2 regions of the Methyloferula stellata AR4 genome follow, and region 1 is predicted to be linked to the other one. Evidence: predicted binding sites of a transcription regulator. Region 1 holds the regulator's gene; the other holds the start of a gene.
The links. Region 1 encodes PhoB, which activates phosphate uptake and scavenging genes when phosphate is short. Its sites were predicted from a motif close to TGTCATNNANCTGTCAT; they were not measured.
Positions count from the first base shown of each region.

Region 2: A3OQ_RS0108800 (BtaA family protein) is a predicted target of PhoB. The motif match lies at 3,822-3,838, and genes of this name have one in related genera.

Region 1 covers NZ_ARWA01000001.1:2,244,686-2,254,166, reverse strand. The annotation lists gene A3OQ_RS0111015 (hypothetical protein) at 1-81, shown strand, start outside; gene A3OQ_RS0111010 (ceramide glucosyltransferase) at 285-1,499, opposite strand; gene phoB (phosphate regulon transcriptional regulator PhoB) at 1,607-2,356, opposite strand; gene pstA (phosphate ABC transporter permease PstA) at 2,451-3,290, opposite strand; gene pstC (phosphate ABC transporter permease subunit PstC) at 3,294-4,289, opposite strand; gene pstS (phosphate ABC transporter substrate-binding protein PstS) at 4,414-5,457, opposite strand; gene A3OQ_RS0110985 (glycosyltransferase family 4 protein) at 5,614-6,672, opposite strand; gene A3OQ_RS0110980 (UDP-2,3-diacylglucosamine diphosphatase) at 6,669-7,490, opposite strand; gene A3OQ_RS0110975 (D-sedoheptulose 7-phosphate isomerase) at 7,766-8,356, opposite strand; gene A3OQ_RS22090 (GDP-mannose 4,6-dehydratase) at 8,393-9,406, opposite strand.
Region 2 covers NZ_ARWA01000001.1:1,789,897-1,799,377, forward strand. The annotation lists gene A3OQ_RS0108770 (cation-translocating P-type ATPase) at 1-260, opposite strand, end outside; gene A3OQ_RS0108775 (universal stress protein) at 447-872, opposite strand; gene A3OQ_RS0108780 (hypothetical protein) at 1,101-1,994, opposite strand; gene A3OQ_RS0108785 (PilZ domain-containing protein) at 2,259-2,951, shown strand; gene A3OQ_RS0108790 (cupin domain-containing protein) at 3,105-3,764, shown strand; gene A3OQ_RS0108800 (BtaA family protein) at 3,997-5,238, shown strand; gene A3OQ_RS0108805 (class I SAM-dependent methyltransferase) at 5,387-6,046, shown strand; gene A3OQ_RS21810 (L,D-transpeptidase family protein) at 6,061-7,449, opposite strand; gene A3OQ_RS23510 (hypothetical protein) at 7,753-8,220, opposite strand; gene A3OQ_RS0108825 (lysophospholipid acyltransferase family protein) at 8,309-9,079, opposite strand; gene A3OQ_RS0108830 (amino acid permease) at 9,356-9,481, shown strand, end outside.

The DNA.
Region 1 (9,481 bases):
AGAGGCGCATCCGGCCAGGGCGCCTGGTCGGTTCCGACGCAGCAATGCGGTGGCCGCTGGCACGCACAGAAAGAACGCTAGAACATCGGATCTTCCGATAGAATTGTCAGAAGGCGTCATGCGCGAACTTGATCCGCGCATCCAAGGAGCTTTCCGACACAGCAATGCGTCAAGCCAAATGCTGTGCGGCTTGAATTAAAGCATCATCCGGGAAAGTGGGCCCGACTTTTCGGAAAAAATAGTCTTTGAAACAAAGGCTTGAGCAACGCGCTTGAAGTTGCGATTCAGCGCGGAAAGGCGCGATCCCAGGACGTCCGAACCCGCTTCCAGACGAGCTTTGTCGAAGTCGCGGCGCGCGGCCGAAACCCGCGCGGGCTCGCCGCATCGACCTCGATTCCATTGCCGCGCCACGTAAAGTTGCGGCCCATCCAAGCCGCGACCCATAGCGCCGGAATCATGCCGTCGCGCAAAGGAAGCGCCAACGCGAGAGAAGGGTTGATCGGCCAGCGACAGAGCTTCGCCAAGATGATCTCGGGCGCGTACCACGCCAAAATATAGAGAAGAACGGCGAGCGGTACCGAAAAACCCGCCGTATAGGCCGCAAGCGCCAAAGCCAGAAGCGGCACCGCAGCTCCGGTCAGAATTTCCGGGACGAACTCCATCGGGAACGTCACGCGCCGCAACCGCGCCCAGCGCAATTGCCGCGACCACACATCCTTGACGCTTCTTTCGCCGAGTGGCTGCGACGAAGGCATGGCAAGGCGTGCCTTCAGGCCCCGCCGGCGCACCATTTTGGTCGAGGCCGCGTCTTCGGCCGGTTCATCCGCGAGCTCCATGAAGCCGCTCTCCAATTCGGAGCGGCGGAAAAACAGGGTCTTGCCTTGCGCGAAGCCCATCGCAAAAGCATCCGCCGCATATTGCCAGCGCGCCTCATAGGTATTGAGGAAGGCGCATTCGAGATGCGCCCAGAACCCGCGCGGCGAAAGCCCGATCGGCGGCGCCGAGACGACGCCTGTATCGTCGCGCAGCGCATGAATCAGGCTCTGCAAAAAGTCGGGGGCGAGAAGGACATTGCTGTCGATAAAGGCGATCCGGTCGAAGCGTGCCGTCTGCCAGCCGCGCACCATATTGTTCAGCTTTGGATTGATGCTGATCTTCTCGTCGCCGATGATGAGCTGGCTCGGCACCTCGGGATAGGTGCGCATGGCCGCTCTCACCCAAGGGATGATCGGATCCGATGGATCGGCGACGCAAAAAAGCAGTTCGTAGGACGGATAGCTCAACGTGAAAGAACTGCGCAGCGTGTCGCCCGAAAAACTCTCGAGCCCGCACAGCGGCCGGACCAGGCTGATCGCTGGAAACGTGTCCACCTTCTCCAAGGCCAGAGCGTCGCGCCGGCCGCGCGACGGACGACAACGCAGCCAGGCCAGAAAGGCCGTCAAATATTGGAGGAAGAGCAGAAGCCCCGCGACTGCGAGCATGATGATCGTAAAGGTCATGTCGTCCGATATACTCGACCAATATCCGAAGTGACTGCTGTCAGGGCGCCGCGCGTTTCGAGGACTCGCGGGCCGCCCCTCATCATGAACGCTTTAGCTACAAAAATCTAATTCCTCACCTTGCCGAAGGTTTCATCGAAACCATAGCCCGCGCCGCGGACGGTACGGATCGGATCTTCCTCATCCGGCTGTGACAGAGCCTTGCGCAACCGTCCGACATGAACATCGACGGTTCGCTCGTCGATTTCGGCCGCGTGGCCCCAGACACTGTCGAGCAATTGTGCCCGCGAGAAAATCTGCCCAGGCCGCTCCATGAGACATTCGAGAAGGCGAAATTCCGTCGGGCCGATGTGAAGCGAGCGGCCGCCGCGGCGCACCCGCCACGTGCCGCGATCAAGCTCCAAATCGCCGATCGAAAGCAAAGGCGCGATCCGCGCCGGATGCACCCGTCGCAACAAGGCGCGCACCCGCGCCAAAAGCTCCGGCACAGAAAAGGGCTTTACCACATAGTCATCCGCCCCGACGGAGAGGCCGCGCACGCGTTCGCCCTCTTCGCCGCGTGCGGTCAGCATAATGACCGGCAGCGATCTCGTGCTTTCCCGCGCGCGCAGGCGGCGGCAGATTTCGAGCCCCGAAACGCCCGGCAGCATCCAGTCGAGGATGACGAGATCGGGCGGCGCTTCGCTCAGGCGCAGTTCCGCGTCGTCGCCACGTTCGACGCATTCGACGTCGAAACCCTGGGCTTCGAGATTATAGGTGAGAAGCAGACCGAGCGCTGCCTCATCCTCGACCACAAGGACGCGCGGCGCGCCCCCGGACGAAATCCCGCGCGTTTGCCGGGTGCGAGTATCATTCATGCCGAAGTCACTTTCCAAGCTGAGACAGGCGCAGAGGGCGATAAGACCGACGCATGAGACGCGTTAAAGGACCCGAGCATTTTCATTCCGTCATTCATCCGCCCACCCCCTTGCGGGCGAGCACGCGCGCTGCGATGGAAAGACAAAGAACAGCGGCGGTGACAATCAGCGCGCCTGACCAGGCCAGTTGCTGCCAGTCCGCATAGGGGCTCAACGCAAACTGGAAAATAATGACCGGCAGGCTGGCCATGGGCGCGTTGAGGTTGGAGCTGAAGAATTGATTGTTCAGCGCCGTGAAAAGCAAGGGCGCCGTCTCGCCGCTGGCGCGGGCGATCGCCAGGAGGATACCGGTCACGAGGCCGGCGCTCGCGGCCTTATAGGCGATCTTGGTGATCACATGAAAACGCGGCAGGCCAAGCGCCGTCGCCGCCTCCCGCATCTGCGCGGGGACGAGCAGCAGCATGTCTTCGGTTGTCCGCACGACGACCGGTATCACGATGATCGCAAGGGCGACGGCGCCGGCGATGCCGGAGAAATGGCCCATTTTCGAGACCATGATCTCGTAAACGAAAAGGCCAATGACGATCGAAGGCGCGCTGAGCAGGATGTCGTTGATGAAGCGCACGATAAAGGTCAGTTTCGTGCCGCGGCCATATTCGGCCATGTAGGTGCCGGCCAGCATGCCCAACGGCGTCCCTATGGCGACACCGAGGAAGGTCATGATGAGACTGCCATAAATGGCATTGAGGAGACCGCCCTTGCTTCCGGGTGGCGGGGTCATCTGCGTGAAGAGATCGAGCGAGAAGCCTCGCACGCCCTTCCCGACAAGGGCGATGAGGATCAGCAATAGAAAACCAAGCCCGAAGGCCGCCGCTGCATAGCAAAGGCCGATCGAGAAGAAATTGAGACGCCGGCGCTGCGCGTAACGGGACATGGTTCAAACGCCCTTTTTCTGTTCGATGCGCAAGAGCAAGAACCGCGAGATCGCCAAGACGATGAAGGTAATGATGAACAGAATGAAGCCAAGTTCGATCAAAGCCGACGTGTAAAGGTCGCCGACGGCCTCGGTGAATTCATTGGCGATCGACGCCGAGATCGTCGTTCCGGGGGCCAGTATGGATCCGGAGATTCGATGCGCATTGCCGATAACGAAAGTGACCGCCATGGTTTCGCCGAGCGCGCGCCCAAGACCGAGCATGATCCCGCCGATCACGCCAACGCCCGTGTAAGGCAGCACCACGTTCCGCGAGACTTCCCAGGTGGTGCAGCCGAGGCCATAGCCCGCCTCTTTCAAGACCGGCGGCACCGTCTCGAAAACATCGCGCGAGATCGAGGTGATGAACGGAAGCACCATAATGGCCAGAACGAAGCCGGCCGTCAGAATGCCGATTCCATAAGGCGGCCCGGCGAAAAGCGTCGACAGGATCGGGATGTTGCCGAAAAGCGAAATGAGGGCTGGCTGGACATACTGCTGCAGGAAGGGCGCAAGAATGAAAAGGCCCCAGAGGCCGTAAATGATCGAGGGAATCGCAGCGAGTAGTTCGATCGCAACGCCGATCGGCCGCCGCAGCGATTGCGGGCAAAGTTCGGTCAGGAAAATCGCGCTTCCGATGCCGACAGGGACGGCAATGAGCATGGCGATAAGTGATGTGACAACGGTACCGTAGATCGGGGCCAGCGCGCCGAATTTATCGGTGACCGGGTTCCAAACCTCGGTGACGAAAAAACCAAAGCCGAAGGCCTGGAACGCAGGAAGCGAACCATAGGCCAGCGCAATCATGACGCCGCCGAGAAGGGCCAAGACGAGCATGACCGCAGAAAATGTGCAACGCCGGAAAAGCCCATCGCTCAGCCGGAATCGGGTGAAAACCCGAGCACGCTTATGCTCTTTGTCGAGCTGCATCGTATAGGTGTCGATGGTGAGGTCAGCCAAACTACGGTCCGTATATCAGAGAAGAACGAAGGAACGGCAGGATATCAAATTAAGGGTCCACATCGTCCTCAGAGAAGCAAGCCGCGGAGACGCATGTCCGCGGCTTGCCGCTTTCAAGACCTTATTAATTCAGCAAGGGCTTGCCGTCGCTGCCCTTGAGGTCGGCCGCCCAGGTCTTTTTCACCAGAGCGACGACATTGTCGGGAAGCGGGATGTAGTCAAGCTCTTCAGCCATCTTGTCGCCCTTCGCATAGGCCCAACTGAAGAACTTGAGCGCTTCAGTGGCGGCGGCGAGGTCCTGCGGCTTCTTTTGCATCAGGATGAAGGTCGCAGCCGTGATCGGCCAAGAGGCCGCGCCGGGCTGATCCGTGAGGATCTGGTAGAAGCCGGGCGCATTGGCCCAATCCGCGTTGGCGGCGGCGGCTTGGAAGGACGCCATGGTCGGCTCGACGTTCTTGCCTTCCTTGTTGACCAAGCCGGTATAGGTCAGCTTGTTTTGCTTCGCATAGGCGAATTCGACATAGCCGATCGAGCCCTTGGTCTGCATCACATTATTGGCGACGCCTTCGTTGCCCTTGGCGCCGATGCCAGCCGGCCATTCAACCGAGGTATTCTCGCCGACCTTGGCTTTCCAATCCGCCGACACTTTGGACAGATAATTGGTGAAATTGAAGGTCGTGCCCGAACCGTCCGAGCGATGCACGACGGCGATCGCAGCCGACGGCAATTTGGCGCTGGGATTGAGCTTCTTGATCGCCGGGTCATCCCAGGTCTTGATTTCGCCGAGGAAGATCTTGGCGAGCATCGGACCGTCGAGCACGAGTTCGCCAGGTGCGATGCCGTCGATGTTGACGACGGGCACGATGCCGCCCATGACCATCGGCCATTGAACCAGATTGCTGGCCGCGAGCTCGTCGCCCTTCAATGGCGCATCGCTGGCGCCGAAGGTCACCGTCTGGGCCTTGATCTGCTTGATACCACCGCCCGAGCCGATCGATTGATAATTGAGGCCGTTGCCCGTTTCCTTTTTATAGGCATCTGCCCATTTGGCGTAGATCGGATAAGGGAAAGTCGCGCCAGCCCCTGTAATATCAGCGGCTTGCGCAATCGCGCTCACGCCCATGGCGAGCGCCAGAACAGCGGTTCTCAAAAAACGTGTTGATTGCATGTGATGCCTCTTCGGCTGTTGAACGGATCGAGCTGGACGGATGAAACAGCGCAAGCGATGCGGCAATGGGGCCCGACCCATTCAACGGTGCTACTATAGGGTAGTGACAGTTCAATGACAGATTGTTGTCAGTAAAATAGCTGTCAAAAGCCCGGTTCAAGCGGGGCGGCCCCAGGCGACCACGGGCTTGCGTTTCCGAAGCCGGCCGGCCGGCCCCAGAACAGTATGGATATTCCCGAAGAACTGGGCCGCGCTGCGCTTCCAGGTGAAGGTCGTGGCATGCGCCCGGCACAACTCGCGCGGGATTTCGAGAGCGGCCAACGCCGCCCGCTGCAGATCGTGATCGAGCACCCCCGCTTTCGATTCCCCGATCACGTCGAGCGGGCCCATCACCGGATAGGCGGCGACCGGCAGGCCGGAGGCAAGCGCTTCGAGAAGAACGATGCCGAACGTATCCGTCAGACTCGGAAACACGAAGACATCCGAGGAGGCATAGGTCCGCGCCAGCTCTTCGCCCTGCTGCGGCCCCATGAAATGGGCTTCCGGAAAAGCCGCCTTCAACTGTCCAAGCATGGGGCCGTCTCCGACCACGACTTTCGAGCCCGGCAGTTCCAGGCGCAGGAAGGCCTCGACATTTTTCTCGACGGCGATCCGCCCGACAAACAGGAAAATCGGCCGCGGCAGATCCAAAACCTGCTCGGCACGCGGCCGGAACAGCGTTTCATCGACGCCCCGCGACCAGTGCAAAAGCCTTTTGAAACCTTGCTTTATGAGATTTCTTTCAAGGCTCGGAGAACTCACCATCGTGCCCGCGCCGGCATTGTGAAAGCGCCGCAAGAAGGCATAGCTGAGCCACACGGGCACCGGCGCGCGCGCCGCCAGATATTCCGGAAAGCGGGTGTGGTAGGAGGTGCTGAACGGCAAGCCGGCACGCAGGCAACAGCGCCGCGTGGCAAGCCCGATCGGCCCTTCCGTCGCGATATGGATGAAGTCCGGCTGGACATGCGTGATGGCCGCCGCCGCGGCCGAGGCGGTGGCCAGAGCGAGCCTGATTTCGCCATAGCCCGGCAAAGGCAAAGTGCGGAAGCTCTGCGGCGTCAGGAAATGGACTTCCATATCGAAGGAAGCCGCATGCGCAGCAATCGCCTCAAGCGAACGCACAACCCCATTGACCTGAGGGTGCCATGCGTCCGTCGCGATCAGAAGTCGGCTCACGCGGCGGAGGCCTCCGCCTGGGGTGCGAGCATCGCGGCGCGTTCGACGAAGGCCAATTGCCGCAATTCGTCGGCCCAGCGGATGATTTCGTAGCTGCCGTCGTGGTTCTCGACGAGAGCCGTGCAGCTTTCCACCCAATCGCCGGTATTCATGTAACTGACGCCGAAATCATGGTGGATCGTGGCGTGATGGATATGGCCGCAGACGACGCCCTGCACATCGAGCCGGCGCGCTTCGTTCGACAGAAGCTCCTCGAACCGGCCGATATGATTGACCGCCTTCTTCACCTTATATTTGGCCCAGGACGACAAGGACCAATAAGCGAGCCCCATCCGCCGCCGCACGATGTTGAGATATCGGTTGATCGCCAGAGCCAGGGTGTAGGCGCCGTCACCGATATAGGCGAGCCAAGGGGCATGCCGCACGACGAGGTCGAAGTGATCGCCATGGATGATCAACAGCCGGTTGCCGTCGAGTCCGTCATGGATCGCCGTGCCCATGATCTCGATGCCGCCGAAGTTATCCCCGACATAATCGCGGGCAAACTCATCGTGATTGCCGGGGATATAGACGACTCTTGTGCCCTTGCGCGCGCGCTTTAAAAGCTTCTGCACGACATTGTTGTGGGTCTGCGGCCAATACCAGCTCGACCTCAACCGCCAGCCATCGATGATATCGCCGACGAGATAGATCGTATCGGCTTCATAATGCTTCAGAAATCCGAGCAGCATTTCTGCCTGACATCCCTTGGTTCCAAGGTGGATGTCGGATAAAAACATGGTTCGAACACTGACGACGTCGCGATCTTTTTTCGCCAAGTCGGTTGTCCTTAATAGAGAAGTTTTTCCCTCATGGACGATTCCATTGTCATTTTCATGACGGTTCGCCCACACACGACGCCGCAAGCAGATGACGACTCGCAAATCGTACGTCCATCCGCACGAACCAGTGGCGCAATCTCGGCATGTGGGGCGACATCAACGGCGTTCGGGATAAGGTAACATTACCGACCCCCTCTTGGCGCGTCTCACGTCGAAATCCAATGGTATTCGATCTACTCAATAAGATGACGTATGATCGAGCGCGCGCAAATTCAAACTTTCGGGAATAGTGCGCTCTCGACGAGGCCGCAGACGATATGCGCCGCGGTGATATGCAACTGCTGGATGATGGGCGTGCGATCGGAAGGCGCGTTTAGGAGGAGCTCGCAATGATCCGCCATGACGCCGCCCTTGGCTCCCGTGAAACCGACCGTGCGGAGGCCCTTCGCTTGCGCGGCTTTGAAGGCCGCGAGAATATTCGGCGAGCGCCCGGACGTCGAAATACCGACGAACACGTCCCCGGCCTGACCGATGCCCGCGACCTGACGTGAGAAAATCTGTTCGTAGCCGTAATCGTTCCCGATCGCAGTCATCACTGATGTGTCGGTCGTCAGAGCAAGCCCGGCCAGAGGCGCGCGATCGTAGTTGAGGCGCGACACGAATTCGCCGGCAATATGCTGCGCGTCGGAAGCGCTCCCGCCATTGCCTGCGAAGAGCACTTTGCCCCCCTGCCGCAGGCTCGCGATGATGGCATCGGAGATCGCGTCTATCTGACCGATGAAGCTTGCCGATTTCGCGGCCGCCCCCAAGGCGGCCAGAGATTCATCAAGTTCGGCGGCGATGAATTTCGAAGATGTTTCCACCAATCTTGGCTCCCGCGCGGTGAAATGGACCGTCTGTCAATTCGATGCGCGGCCTGCCGGCCGTAGGATCGGCCCAGCGTCCCGGCGCTGAAGCTCCGCATCTATCAATTTAGTTACCACATCATGCATGAAAGTCTGCGCCTGCCACCCGAGCACCATCTTTGCCCTTTGCGGGTTGCCGACGCTGAAATGGAGATCGGTCGGGCGCAAGAGATCTTTTTTCAAGACGACATGTTTGCGCCAATCGAGGCCGAGGCGCTCGAACGCCGTCGCAACAAACGCCTCGAGCGTGTAAGACTGCCCCGTTGCGATCACATAATCTCCGGGCTGGTCCTGCTGAAGCATGGCCCACATGGCCTCGACATATTCTGGCGCCCATCCCCAATCGCGCGAGATATTGAGATTCCCGAGATTGAGCTCGGACGCCTTGCCGGACGCAATATCGATCGCACCATGCACAACTTTTTGCGTCACGAAGCGCAAAGGACGCAAGGGCGATTCATGATTGAACAAAATGCCCGAGCACGCGAACAAGTCATATGAATTTCGATAGTTGGCGACAAGCCAATGTGCGGCGGCCTTGGCGACGCCATAAGGGCTTGCCGGCCGGAACGAGGTCATTTCGTCGGCGGGCAACGAACCCGTATCGCCGAAACATTCGCTTGAAGATGCAAAATAGAGCCGGATGGGACGCCGTAAAAACCGCACGGCTTCCAGAATATTGAGCGTTCCGTTCAAACTGCTGTCGATCGTTTCGACCGGCTGTTCGAACGACAATCCGACGGAGGACTGCGCCGCCAGATTGTAAATCTCGCTCGGATTCGCGTTCGAGATCGTTTGAAGGACGCTGCGAAAATCATTCAGCGCGGTCGAATGCAAAACCACATTTTGGTAAGTGCCAAGCGCCTTCAGGTTGGAAAAGCCCGTCAGCTCTTTGTCTCGGGACGTGCCATGGACTTCATAGCCATGCTTGAGGAGCATCTGGCTCAAATAGCCGCCGTCCTGGCCCGAAACGCCGAAAATGAGAGCAACTTTCCCGCGTTCAGACATAGCCTCGTGTCCTATGGTGGTGTCGTGATATTACCAGACAGATCGGCACAAGGGCCGATTTAAATCCAAGCTCGT
Region 2 (9,481 bases), 450 kb from region 1:
ACAACATTAAGGACTGCGAAAGCAAGCAGGATCAAGGCTTCAGCAAGATCGCCGAGCACCAGATAGATCACGCCCGCGGCGAGGAGAAGCTGCAGCATGGGTTCGCGAATGACATCGAGAACGATGCGCGCCAAGTCGCGGCTTTTTTCTTGAGGCAGACTATTGGGACCGTCATGCTGCAGCCGCAAGATGGCTTCGCTGGCGGATAAGCCCGAGACGGCCGGAATGGTAAGCGCAGCTGACTCGTCCATTTGATTCATCGCGCGCTCATTGTTGAGATTTGGCTCGGGAGATCCGGCAAAGGGGGCAGCTCGAAGTACCTGTGCTCGTGTCCTTTAAAAAAATCGTGCGGTGGCGCTCCATGCATCTTAATTGTAATCAAGCAACCGCGATGAGCGTCCAATTCAAGTGGGCTGGCTCCATGCTTAATGAGCCATTATAGCTGCTCAACGCGACACAAGAACCGGCAAGCTGGTATTCGCCAATACCTTTTGTGTCACGCTTCCCAAGACAAGAGATGCGAGCCCGCCGCGGCCGTGCGACCCCATCACGATAATATCGCATCCCTCCGCCGCAGCGGCGTCCAGTATGGCTCGAAACGGCGCTTCATGGGCAATGCTTTGGGTCTTGCAGGGAACATTGGCTTGCCGAGCCATCTCGGTGACTTCTGTCAGGATCTCACCCGAACGTTTCTGAAGCGCTTGTTCCGCATGGCGGACCTCGACTTCAGAGAACAGATAGGCAGGGAATTCCATCTCGACCGTTAGCGCGACAAGTTCGGCCCCTAATGATGAGGCGAGTTTCACGGCCAGCGCTGCCGCACCAGCGGCAAATGAGGAACCATCCGTGGCGATCAAAATGCGCTGGAACATCTCGGACTTTCTCCTTCTTCCCACTTCTTATCGCACACCTGTCCAAGCCCATTGATACACGTCAAGGAAGCAAGGCTCTAGGGACGCCGATGATTTGTGCCGGCGCATGATGGCGGGTAAGGATAACGAGCGTTAATCACGACATGGCAGGCATAGGTCCGGCAATCGGTTTTGAAGCAACCGGGCAGGTGGCGCTCGATACTCTTTTGATCGGGCCGTTTCGCTGTTCTATCCCACCGCATCCGACGCCATGCTCTCGGCCATGACGCGGAGGGCGGCGGCGCGATAATCCTCGCGCCTTTCCTCAATGTTTTGAACCGGCGTTTCGCGATGATCGTTCGGCGGCCGGCTCCGGCCATAGACCGCGCCATCGCCCTGCTTATAGCTCGCGATGATGTTCAATAGCGACCGGCGCAAGGCCTTCCTGCCGGTCGAGCCGAAGATGCCGCCGCCGATCATCGAGACATGGGTGATATCGGGTGCTGCATGCAATGTCGTTTCGCTGAAGCGGATGATGGCGCCGCCGGGGGCCGCGACCACGCCCGGATCGATATATTGCTTTTTGAAATCGTCAGCCGATGCCGCGAGCTTCGGGCGGCTGATGCGCTTGCCCATGACGGAGGCCGAATAGAATTCCGTGCCGAGCGCGTTCGGGTCCGCGCCTTCCGCCGGATCGATCGCGGTCACGACATAGATCACCATCTTGCCTTCGGTCGCATGACGATGAATGCGGTCGAAGAGAAGATGATCGCCGGCTTCGTAATTGGTGCGGAAGAATTGCAGGCTGATCTGGCACTGATCGGCGACCGTCGTACCGGCGTGATGATAGAAATCGTCGATGATCAGCGCCGTGGTCGGCAGAAGATGCGGCAGATTGCTCGGCACGCAGATCGTGTTCGTGCCCTGCGCCTTAATCTCGAAGGCTCCGACATTGTAATCGTCGCCGCAGGCAAAATCCCGAAGGTTTGGCACGATGCCGACAAGCTCGGGGAGATCGCGGTCCTGATCGAGAAAGGCTTGTGGCGTCGCGGCCGTTGCCACCGGGCTCGGGGCGCGATCGGCGAGCGGACGCGGGTAAAGGATCAGGCCGTCTTTGGAGAGATCTGCGAATTCGAGTTTCATCAGTATGTCCGGGGCGGTTGGCTGCCGGTCAGGGCGAGAGCGCGCCTGAGAGTGGAACTGGGCTTGGTATCTTAACTATAGGAAACTTCTCCCAGCAAGTCTTGAGCCTCTGTAATTCATTAAAAATCAACGTGTTGCTGGTGTACTGCCGTATCGGCATAGGTCTTTTGTCCAATTAACGCGCATTTTAACGAATCTTCATACGTTTCGTCCTCATTCTGAAAACATCCTTTGATCTCAAGCCTGCGCACAAAGGAAGAATTTATGGGCATCCAACGTTTCGAACATCCCGTGCGTATTTTGGCTCTAGCGCCGGCGCCGGGCGTGACCGCGCCAGCCGAGTTCAAGGCCGCGCTCATGCCGAGCCTGGGTGGCATCACGCTTCTGCGGCTCCAGCTTTTCGGACATTATTCACTCGCCGACGGGAAGCTGCACTCCTGCCGGACGTTGCAGATCGATCCCAATCAGATTGCTCTGTCCTGCGAGGTGGCAGGCCATCTCGGCGATCGCATTGACCTCAATCTCGATCTTCTGGGCGAGCTGCATGGGGTCATCACGGGCTTGATGGCGGCGGGATTGCGTATCGATGTCGGCGACGCCTATCAAGATCGCATCGCGCAAAAGCTGGCTTGGTTCAAAGCCTGTTTGGGCCAGGGCGCGAGCGATCTGGACTTTGCGTCCTTCAAGGAAAGACGGGCGCAGCGCATCGTGCCAAAGCAAACAACCTGCCAGTTCATGGATGCCGAAGGCACCGTGCAAACGGCACGAATCATCAATATTTCGACGTCGGGCCTCGCGCTTTGCAGCCCGTACCGGCCGCCGGTCGGCGCCCCCATTGTCCTTGACGGAGGTAAAGGGCGGCGCGGTCTGACCGTGCGCTGTTTCGAAGACGGATTTGCAATCGCCTTCCTCGAGCCGATTCCCGCCGCGGAATTCGGTCCCCACATGGTCATTTAAGATCAGGACTCAATCATCTATCCGCCATTGCGAGGAGCTTCGCTCCGGCCGCAATGACCCTGGAGCGACCGAAAAGATGGAAGCCTGCGCCGCGATCGGCTAAAACCTCAACCCGCTTCACCTAAAAGGCTCGGTACGGGGCAGGTCAAACTGATGCAGGTTCGCGCGGATTTTTCACGCAAGGAAGTGGTTCGTCCCGGTGAGGCCGAATGGGTGGCTTCGCCGCAAAAGGGCGTTGACCGCTTGATGCTCGACCGGATCGGCGATGAGATCGCGCGCGCGACCACGCTTGTGCGCTTTGAGCCGGGCAGCTTTTTCCCGCATCATGTGCATGGCGGCGGCGAAGAGGTCTTCGTCGTTGATGGGCTTTTCGAGGACGAGCACGGACGCTATCCCGAGGGCACTTATCTTCGCGATCCGATCGGCACCTCGCATAGCCCCTTCACTAAGCACGGCTGCCTGCTCTTCGTAAAGCTTTGGCAGTTCTCGCCGAAAGACGTCGCGAGGGTCGTTATCGAAACGAAGCCCGGCGACTGGATGCGCGCGGGCCGCGATGGAATGGCGGTGCTGCCTCTCCACGATTTCGAAGGCGAATCGACCTATCTCATCCGCCTGGCGCCGGGCCTGCAATTGGAGCGCAATATGCATCCGGCCGGCGAGGAAATCCTCGTCCTCGACGGCACCTTCAGCGACGAGCATGGAGACTATCCGGCAGGCACTTGGATCAGAGATCCGGCAGGCAGCGAACATACGCCTTATTCGGTCTCAGGCTGCACTCTGTTCGTCAAAGCGGGGCATCTGCCGAAGATCTGATTACGCTGCGCGGTAGTTGGAGAATTTCCAACTGGTTTTATGACAGCCGGCAGCTTTGGTCATCTCACTGTCATTCGAACACCCTAGAGCGAGCACGATAGCTCCTTCTTGCGTTTCGAATGCGCTTTCACAGCTCGTTTCAACGCATTTCCGATTGTCTTCCGACAGTTGGAACGTGCGGACATGCGCAACGCGCATAAGAAGGAGCATTGTTTGGACGAGGGGAAAGCGATTGGTCGACAGTGTGAATGTGATGCGGCGGACAACGGCCGCGGGACTGAGCGCAGCTGTCCATCGCAACAAGAGTCTGTCGCAGGCGGGTGTTCTCGAACGTCTTTTCACTTTCGCCTTCAGAGGGCTGGTCTATCCGCAGATTTGGGAAGATCCGGCCGTCGACATGGAGGCCTTGGCGTTGCGCCCCAGCGATCATCTCGTCACGATCGCGTCAGGCGGCTGCAATGTTTTGAGCTATCTCGTCGACGGGCCGGCGAAGATCACCGCCATTGATCTCAACGGCGCTCACATCGCACTCAACCGGCTGAAACTTTGCGCGGCAAAACATCTGCCGGATTACGAGAGCTTCTTTCTCTTCTTCGGCCGCGCCGACCGGCCTGAAAATATCGCAGCCTACGACCGGTTCATCCGCCCGAATCTCGATGCCGCGTCGCGCGCCTATTGGGACGGCCGGATGATCATGGGCTCGCGGCGCATCGCGCATTTTTCCAAAAACTTCTATCGTTATGGCTTGCTCGGCAATTTCATCGGCGTCACGCATGCCTTGGCGAGCCTCTACGGCTGCGATCTGAAGGCATTGTTGAAGGCGCGCTCGCGCGACGAACAGCACGAATTGTTTGAACAGGTGATCGCGCCTCTCTTTGAAAAGAGCTTCATCCGCTGGCTGATCGGGCGCCCTGCCTCGCTTTACGGGCTGGGGATTCCGCCGTCACAATATAGGGCCTTGGCGCGTGACGGCGATGGCGACATGGTCGCGGTTCTGCGCGAGCGGACGCGCCGCTTGGCCTGCGACTTCGACCTTTCGACGAATTATTTCGCTTGGCAGGCCTTGGCGCGTGGCTATGAGAATAAGCCGGATCCGGCAACCCCGCCTTACCTCGAACGCGTCCATTTCGAGGCGTTGCGTGGACGTTGCGACCGCGTTGATGTCCGCCACGCATCCATGATCGATTATTTGCAATGCTGCGGCAAAGATACGCTTGATGCCTATGTCCTGCTCGATGCGCAGGATTGGATGACGGACGACGATCTGACGGAACTGTGGAGCGAGATCACGCGCACCGCGCGTCCCGGTGCGCGGGTCATTTTCCGTACCGCCGCCGATGAGAGACTTCTACCCGGCCGCGTGCCGGCCGACATCCTCTCGCATTGGACCTATGATGCGGCGCGCTGCCGCACGTTCACGCGGCAGGACCGTTCGTCGATCTATGGCGGCTTCCATCTTTACGTCAAAGCATGATCCCGAAAAGTTGCAGACTTTTCGGATTAAGATCATGCGTCAGAACTTTACGCCGAGCATGATCTCGAAAAGGTGCGGACTTTTCGGATAAGATCATGCGTCGAAACTTTATGCCGAAGCATGATCTTGAAAAGATCATGCGTTTAAGATGATCGGGGTGCGGGACATGCAAGACGCCGCGATTTTGATGGACAAGATGTATCGCCATCAGCGCCACATCTATGATCTGACCCGCAAACCCTACCTGCTCGGCCGCGATCGCCTGATCGAAAGCCTCGCGCCACCCTCCGGCGGCTCTGTGCTCGAAGTCGGCTGCGGAACCGCGCGCAATCTCATTTGCGCCGCGCGGGCCTACCGAAATGCGCATTTTTACGGCGTCGATGTGTCGTCCGTGATGCTGGCGCAGGCGCAAAGATCGGTGGATCGGGCGGGACTCGGTCAGCGGATCACGCTGGCGCAAGGAGATGCCTCCAGCTTCGATCCGCACGTGCTTTTCGGCCGTAGGGATTTCGACCGGATCTTCATTTCCTACGCCTTGTCGATGATCCCGCCGTGGCAGGAAACGCTCGTGCATGCGTTCGATCTTCTTAGCGCCGGCGGGTCTTTGCATGTCGTCGATTTCGGCGATCAGGCGGGAATGCCCATATGGTTTCGCAGGGCGCTCAAAAATTGGCTCGATCTTTTCGATGTCGTGCCGCGCGTCGAGATCACGCGCGAGCTGAAGGCGGAAACGCGCGCACGGGGCTTGATGCTGAGCCATCAGGCGCTCTATCGCGGCTATGCGTTTCACGCGATCGCGCAGGCGTAAAGTGCAACGCTGAGCTACTCGAGCAGGCTCTTCGTTACGGGCGTGACAGGCTTGCCTGGGGCCACTGACGATTGCTGCTGCGGATGCGGCGGTATCGAAGCGGTCGGCGTCGTGTCGACGCCATTGTCGAGATCGTAAACGTCGTTGCGGAAATGCACGACATGATCGGGCGTCGCATAGCCCGTCAGATAGACCCAGGCGACCGGCACGGGCTTCGTCAGTTTGACGTCCATCCGCGTGCCAAGCGCGATTGCCGCATCGAGCGTTTGCGCGGTCCAGCCGGACCCGGAAGATGGATCTGCGCCGCTGTTATTCTCCAGCAGCCAAGCCGCGAGATCTTCGACTTTCGAGACCCGCACGCAGCCATGCGACCCGAACCGCACGCTTGCCGAAAACAGGCTTTTGGAGGGCGTGTCGTGCATATAGACCGCATCCTTGTTCGGCATGTCGATGCGCAAAGTGCCGAGCGAATTGGTCTCGCCCGAGTCCTGCCGCAGCGTGAAGGAGGCCGCGGAATTGGTCGCCCAATCGATTGTCGCTGGATTCACTTCCGCGCCGGCCTGATCGAGGATGCGAATATGCTCCTTCGCCAGATAGCCGGGGTTGGCCTGCATATGCGGGATGATTTCGTTTTTGACGATGGAGGCCGGCACAGTCCAGGTCGGATTGAGATTGATCGAGGTGATCTTGGCTTCGACCGTGGGCGAGGGATGATCGGTCTTTCCGACGACCGCGATATAGCGGCGGATGACCTTGCCCTCTTCGATGGCCTCGACATTGGCCGATGGAATATTGACCACGACATAGCGCGGCCCAAAGGCAAATTTGATCGCGCGCAAGCGCCGCGCCGAGGCGAGAAGCTGGTTATAGCGCGCAATCGCCGTGATATTGAGCGCGCGTAAGGTCTGTCCGCCGATCGCGCCGGTCTGTTCGAGCCCATGCCGCTCTTGGAAGCGTTTGACGGCAGCTTCGACGGCGGCATCATAGGCGTCGCCTGATGCAGCCGTGGCGTCGAGATCGCCGCCGATCGCCAATCGCTCCTTCAATGTTGCGACGGCCGGCCCCGTCACGCCCGGCGCAAGCTTGACGCCGGACGGCACGACAGGCCAGCCGCCCGCCTCGACAATGGTGAGATAGTTTTGCGCCGCCTCTTCGGTCAGGCGCGCCGTTTCAGTCGTGAATGTCGGCTGCGGATCTTTCGAGAGATAAAGATCCTCCGGCGCGGGCTTGGGTGTGGAAGGCTGCGCGGCGGCATGCGTCTCGACGGAGCCTTGCGGCGGGGCAGGCATCGCGGCGCGGGGCGCTTGCGCGCCGGGCGCCGCTTCGGCCTTCAAGAGCGCTTCGATCGCGTCAGGATCAAATGTTTGCGCAAGGGCGGCGCAAGGCAGAAGCACCGAACCCATGACAGCCATCCGGCATGAGAGGCCGGAGATAAAACCGTGCCGACGCAACGCGAACATCGAAGCTACTCATCAACGCACGGCAGGCGCACTGCCGAATGAGAGCCTATTTCGCATGGAATAGTTAATGGACCGTGGCCGCGCCCTAGAGCGGCGGACGCTCGTATCGGAGCATCCGGGGCCCTTTAGTTTTTTAATCGCATCGGATTGGTCCAATCAAATCGGACCTGTCCGATTTGATCACTTGAAAACTGATCTCGGCAAAAGCCGGGATCAGGTCCGCTTCACACTTTTCGGTCCGATGCTCTAGCCTCCAAGATCCTGCAACAGGGCACGCCGTTCTTTGTCATCTTCCGCCAGAAGATGGACATGCCATTCCATCGCGCCGGCCGAGATCGCTTCCTCGACCCATGCGCGCCTGTCTTCTGAATCGCCAAGCGCGAAAACCGCCAGCGCGCGAAGCCCAGCAGCGTCTCGCCTTGCGGCGATGACGATTCCGTCGGCAAAATCCGGCAAGCCCTTCGCCTCGTCGTCGCGCACAAGATAGACGGAGCAGATCGTGCGGCGTCTCGAGCGGCCATACCAGGCATGAAAACGCGGCCCCAGCACACTGCCCGTCAGAGATGCGAGCGGTGCATGAGCGAGCAAAGGGGCGATGACGGCAGGCCGTCGCTGGGGACTGGAGAGCCGTCCCGCCGTCATCGTTGGGGATTGGGGTGGCATCGGGGCGCCACCCCAAAGACCGGGCGCGAAAAAGGGATCGATCGTTCGCATGGCGCCCGTCCTTTTGTTCCTAGACTGTGATGTCGTGATCTGGGAACAAAGATAGAACATTTGCGCGAATCGTCAAGCGAAAAAGGCGCTAGGCTGGCGAAATGCTCTGGCCCGCCGGCATGGCCGCACGCAGCGCCGGCTCTTCGAGACAGGCTTCCGCCACAAGTCTGTCGGTGGCTGTTTCGATCCTGGTCTGAAGCAGCCGCATGAAGGTTTCTTTATCGAAGCCCGGCGGAATCGGTTCGAGAAATTCGATCACGATCCGGCCCGGCCGCCGCCAGAAACTGCGGCGCGGCCAGAAGAGGCCGGTGTTCAAGGCAACGGGGATGCAGATCGCGCCGGTTTCCAGATAAAGATGCGCGACGCCGGACTTATAATGCGGCGGTGCTCCGACGGGGCGGCGCGTGCCTTCGGGAAAGATGATGAATTGCCGGTCCTGCGCGAGAAGCGCGCGAACCTGCGGGGTGAGTTGCGTCAGCGCCGTGCCGCGTTTGGAGCGATCGATCCCGATCAATCCGCCGCGCTTCAGATACCAGCCGAAGAACGGAATCACCATCAATTCGCGCTTCAGCACGAAGGAAAAATCCGGCGCCTGGGTCGTCAGCGAAAATGTTTCCAGAAACGACTGATGTTTGGAGGCGATGATGCAGGCGCCCTGGGGCAGATGTTCGACACCGCGGAATTCGAGTTTCGCGCCGCAAATTTTATCGAGAAGCCAGATCGAATTGCGGGCCCAAAGCCGGGCGATATTTTGAACCGCGTGCCGTCCGAAGATAAGGCAGGGCGAGCCACCGACCAAAAGAACGATGAGCTGAACATAGAAGAGCAGATTGAAAAGAATCGATCGCATGAAGATCACGTGATGGGCGCCTCCGAGCCACGGTGCCGCATTATACAGCTACGCGGCGGCAAAGCACGAGCGATCCGCGATCACGGAGGCTCGACCTGCACCTGCAAAAGAAATGAGCGATTCTTTCATTCGCAACGTAAAACCCCTTCATTTTACGCTATCAAACGCGTTTTGCACTTGGCGAACCTTGCTTTTCGCCGGTGAAGTTCCGTTAATCCGAAGAATGGGGCGGGTGGCGGCTAAGCTGTGCTGCCGGCGAGAGCAAGCCATAGCGGGGCGCAACGCATGAAAAATCTCTGGGTACGCAAGTCCATTGCTCATTTGCAGGCCGAAGCCAATGCGCCCGACGGCGAATTTGCGGCGACCGAGGGGCTAAACCTGCGCCGCTCGCTATCTCTGACAAGCCTGATC